Regions from separate parts of the Gordonia sp. w5E2 genome, predicted to be linked through region 2. Evidence: riboswitches for the same ligand, from Rfam matches in the RefSeq annotation. Region 2 holds a riboswitch; the other holds the start of a gene.
The links. A riboswitch is a leader RNA that binds a small molecule or an ion and turns the genes downstream of it on or off. The one in region 2 is predicted to bind cyclic di-AMP.

Region 1: linked by a shared signal. The riboswitch ahead of RND64_RS04800 (transglycosylase family protein) and the one ahead of RND64_RS13400 (C40 family peptidase) in region 2 are both predicted to bind cyclic di-AMP.

The regions. Positions count from the first base shown of each region.
Region 1 covers NZ_CP144213.1:1,045,113-1,047,581, reverse strand. The annotation lists gene moaA (GTP 3',8-cyclase MoaA) at 1-518, shown strand, start outside; gene RND64_RS04805 (MoaD/ThiS family protein) at 527-775, shown strand; cyclic di-AMP (ydaO/yuaA leader) riboswitch at 1,035-1,215, shown strand; gene RND64_RS04800 (transglycosylase family protein) at 1,223-1,870, shown strand; gene RND64_RS04795 (molybdenum cofactor biosynthesis protein MoaE) at 1,993-2,436, opposite strand; gene RND64_RS04790 (MogA/MoaB family molybdenum cofactor biosynthesis protein) at 2,433-2,469, opposite strand, start outside.
Region 2 covers NZ_CP144213.1:2,985,197-2,987,665, forward strand. The annotation lists gene RND64_RS13395 (C40 family peptidase) at 1-532, opposite strand, end outside; gene RND64_RS13400 (C40 family peptidase) at 687-1,388, opposite strand; cyclic di-AMP (ydaO/yuaA leader) riboswitch at 1,404-1,588, opposite strand; gene RND64_RS13405 (DEDD exonuclease domain-containing protein) at 2,247-2,469, shown strand, end outside.

The DNA of each region.
Region 1 (2,469 bases), 1.9 Mb from region 2:
ACCTCGCGGGTCTACCGGCACTGCTGCGGTTCTGCCTCGACGAGGGCTACCAGCTGCGCATCATCGAACAGATGCCGCTCGACGCCGATCACCGGTGGGACCGCGGCGCGATGGTCACGGCGGACGAGATCCTCACGACGCTGCGTCGGACCTTCGATCTCGACCCCGATCCCCGCCCGCGCGGCGGGGCACCGGCGGCCACGTGGCTCGTGCGGGGTCACACCGATACGACGGGACAGACTGCCCGCGTCGGGGTGATCGCGTCGGTGACGCGGCCATTCTGCGGCGACTGCGACCGCACCCGACTGACCGCCGACGGCGCCCTGCGCAACTGCTTGTTCGCCGACGCCGAGACGTCGTTGATGCCCGCGCTGCGCGGTGGGCTCAGCTCAACCGCCCTCGACGCCGAGATCGCGCGACGCTGGCGGGGTGACATGTGGCACAAGGCTGCGGGACATGCGGTGAACACCACGGACTTTCGTCAACCCGACCGCCCGATGTCGGCCATCGGAGGGTGAGCGACTCGATGACGCTGACCGTTCGGTTCTTCGCGGCCGCACGTGCCGCCGCGGGCACCGATCTGACCGAGATCGACGTGCCGGCCGACGCTACGCTCGGCGACCTCGAACGCGCCCTGGTTGTCGACCACCCCGACCTCACGCGCGTGCTCGCCCGGTGCTCATATCTGCGGGACGCGATCGCCGTCTGCGACCGCACGACACCTCTCGGCGACTGCGAGACGATCGACGTTCTACCGCCATTTGCCGGCGGCTGAGGAGTTCGACGCCTTGTGACCTTAGTCACATAACGAGCCGATAACGGGATGGACACGAACCGACCATCGTCGGGTTGAGCAGCGATGACGACGAAATTGGGTCCAAAGTCCCACGCGCAGCCCAAAAAACAACTTGCGGACGAGGGTGATTCAGCGGCGCATCCGTCGTACTGTACGAACAGTCTCCTCCAGGGAGATCACAGGACAGCCAAAAGAACACAACATTCGACCGGGCGCGCCAAGCCTCGTTCCCCCGATCGAATGACGAACAACAAACTCAGGAACGAGGACGGGGGACCCAACATCTCCGACGGAGATACGGACATCCAGACCCGGATGCCCTTGGGGTTAAGTCCACCGGCCGCCACGGCGACCACGGACCGAGCAACCTCTCGTTCGAACCCGACAGCTGACTTCGTAGGCGCGTGGAGAGAGGAAAGAAAACTCATGGCCGGACGTCATCGCAAGTCGACGACCAACACGACCACCAAGACCTTCGCGAAGGTCGCCCTCACCGGCGCAGTGCTCGGCGGCGGAGCCGCTCTGCTCGGCACCGGTTCAGCGCACGCAGCCTCCGACTCCGAGTGGGACCAGGTCGCACAGTGCGAGTCCGGCGGCAACTGGGCCATCAACACCGGAAACGGCTACCAGGGCGGACTGCAGTTCAGCCCGAGCACCTGGGCGGGCCACGGTGGCACCGCATACGCGCCGAGCGCCGATCAGGCCTCCAAGGAGCAGCAGATCGCCGTTGCAGAGCGCGTGCTGGCATCGCAGGGCAAGGGCGCATGGCCGGTGTGTGGCACCGGACTGTCGGGCTCGACCCCGCGCACCGCTCCCACCGACTCGCCCAAGCCGCTGCAGGCCCCCAAGCCTGAGGTGAAGCCCGAGGCGCAGCCGCAGACCCCGCTGGAGAAGACTCCCGAGGCCAAGAGCACCGATGACGTGAAGGGCCAGGTCGACGGCGCGCTCGACGCCGCCAACGTCAGCCCCGAGGTCAAGAACCTCTGGAAGGCAGCCAAGGACAGCGGCTACCAGCTCACCCCGGACCAGCTGAAGATCTACAACCAGAACAAGGGCCTGATCCCGCTCCCCTGAGCGATCTCGCCCGAGTCCCGGCGGCACTGACCGCCGGACCCCGAGACGAAGGGCCCCGCACGACGCCATAACGGCCGTGCGGGGTCCTTTTCCAATCTCTAGGCGGAGCCGACTTCCAATCTCTAGGCCGAGCCGACCCATTCGTCGGAGCCGTCGGCGAACACCTGGTGCTTCCACACGGGCAGGCGGGCCTTGACCTCGTCGACGAGGCGCGCGCACAGCTCGAATGCGGGTGCCCGATGGTCGGCCGCCACGGCGACGACGAAAGCCACGTCGCCGACGTCGAGGTCACCCACGCGATGCGACACGGCCACCGCGCGAACTCCCGTGACCGACGCCGACACCTCGGCGACCACATCGGCGAGCACCTCGGGTGCGCTCGGATGCGACGAGTACGACAGCTTCGTCACCGCCGACGCGTGATCTCCGTCGTGATTGCGCACCGCGCCCGCGAACCCGACGACCGCGCCGGCCGAGCCTGCAGCGGCGTCGGTGACGAGTTGTTCGTGAGATGGAAGGTCGATGGGGTCGGCGGCGAGAGCGGCCTTAACGACTCGCACGGTCATCCGTCGCTCCGCGGGTGATCGCCACCGCGCAGC
Region 2 (2,469 bases):
CGGCCTTCGCCTTCGCTGCGGCCATCTGGGCACGAGCCTTCTTGAGACCCTTGAGATCTGCCGACGCCTGGCGCGAGATCACCTCGAGGCCCGACATCTGGTCGAGCAACGACTGCGGTGAGTCGCTGACGAGCACCGCGTAGAGACGGTTGACCCGGGCACCCTTGTAGCTGGCGCGGACAATCGTGTCGACGCGCTTCTGGTACGAGCCCAGCGTCTTCCGCGAGGTCTCGAGGCCCTTCTGGGCCTCGGTCGAGTCTTTACGGGCAGCGGTCACGATGCCGCGCTGCTTGTCGTACTCGATCTGGGCGTTGTGCATCGCTTCCGACGACTTCTCGGCGTCGGTGCTCAGCTTCTTGTACTGAGTGAGGAGTTGGTCGGGTGTGCGCGTCGGTTCGGCGCTCGACGGACCCGCTATCGCCATCGAGAAGACTTGTGCGACAGCGACGATCATCGCCGTCACGACAACGACGAATGCCGCTCGCGATCGATGCGCCATTGCCTGCGATCCCGCAACCACTTCTGTGTTCACTCCCCTCACCACATGCAGCGACCGGCCTCCACGTGGCAGACCGGTGCACCGCGCTCCACCCTAACGTGAGCGTTGCGGCGGCTACTGCCGGTCGGGCGGATCACGCGTCAACGCGTGATCCGCCCGCCGTCACGAACTCTGTCGATCTCGTCGCTCAGTAGCGACGGATACCGACCAAGCTCCAATTCTTCACGACGTCCTTCTTCACGGGGACGCCGTAGGTCGATGCGTGGATGAACTGTCCGTTGCCGATGTAGAGGCCAACGTGTCCGCCACCGTTGAACACCAGGATGTCGCCGGGCTTCGCGTTCGCCAGCGAGGCGACCGCGGTGCCACCGCCGAGCTGTCCGTAGCTGTCGCGCGGAATCGTCAGACCTGCCTGACGGAAGGCCCAACTGGTGAGGCCGGAGCAATCGAAGGCGTTGGGTCCGGAAGCACCGTACGAGTAGGGGGCGCCGATCTTGGTCTCAGCGGCGCGCACGGCCTTCTCGCCTGCGGTCTGCGTCGGGGCGAGCAGCGGAGCTCCGCCACGCGGCCGAAGTTGCTGTGGGATCTGGTTGTCGCTGATACCCGGAAGCGTGAACTTGCCGACGTTGGGGATCTCGACTGTGGCGTCGGGCGACTTCGCGACATCCTGCTTCTTGACGACCGGCGCCTTCTGCTGCTGGAACTGTGCCGGAATCTGCTTGGTGTCGACGCCGGGAAGTTCGAACGTGCCGACGTTGGGCACGGTGACCGGCGCGGCCAGAGCGGGACCAGCGACAGCGGCAAGCGAGCCGAACGTGATCGACCCGGCGATTACCGCCTTCTTTGCGACCTTGCCGCGGTCGGGCTGTTCCAAACGATGTTTGGCCACGAAGGGTGTTCTCCTTTGTTCTCCCTCTACCGCCGACCGGGTTAGCTGTCGGATTCGGGCCGGAAGAAATGGCCCTACGCGCATGCGATTCGAGTGCGAACACCCGGATCGAGAGCGCGATTCACCCCCATTCGGAAAGCTCCGAAAAAATGAGTGGTTCCCCGGTACGCCGAGACTCGTAGCCTCGGCGATTGAGCGGTGACCCCTGCGAACCTCTCCTGTTGGAGCGGGACGCTTCGCAAAGGTCTCGGAAAGGTTACGAAACCGGATGCGTGTCTGTCCACTAACCGACAAACAGCGTGTTCGACCTCCGCACCCTAACCAGCACGCAATGTCGGTGATTCGGACGACGAACCGGCCGCTTGAACTGCGCAGATGCTTGCTCTTGCAGATCGTGCATCGGCGTTGGAGGCCATTGCAGCACCCGTGAATGTATCTATGGCGGCGTGGATCTCGGCGTCGTTATCTCGGGTACCGGTGGGCCACCCTCGTCGCCACCCGGCGCTGGCATCCTGGCTGTTCAGCGGGCCGAAAAGCACTGTCATCACACAGCCGTCGCAGGCGTGTTCACGACCGGGGCAGGTGCTGCAATCGATGTCCATGATGTGATCTCCGTCTCAGTGGTGTGAAATCCTCGGGATGCGCATGTCGTCGGGAGGCTTCCCCTCCTCCCGGCGGCGACGCGCACCACTGCCTCCTTCTCACCGCGAGACTAGGCACCCCCACCGACAAGTCCGGCCGACCGAGTCCCGGAGGCCCGGCACCCGAAAGCAGCTGGCGGCGAATCGCCACATCCGGAACACGCGCCTCACCAGCAACGAATCAGCGGTGTCGGTGGTTCGAACTATTGTTCGCGACGTGACATCCAGTGGCGATCAGCTCTCGTTCTCAGACCTCGCGAGCGCCGACCTCGAGAGCACTCTCGACAACGAGTTCTCTGATCGGTCCCTGTTCGACACCACGCTCGTCGTCGTCGACCTCGAGACAACCGGCGGCAGTGCCACCAACGACCGCATCACCGAGATCGGCGCGGTGAAGATTCGTGGCGGCGAGGTACTCGGCGAGTTCGCGACACTCGTCG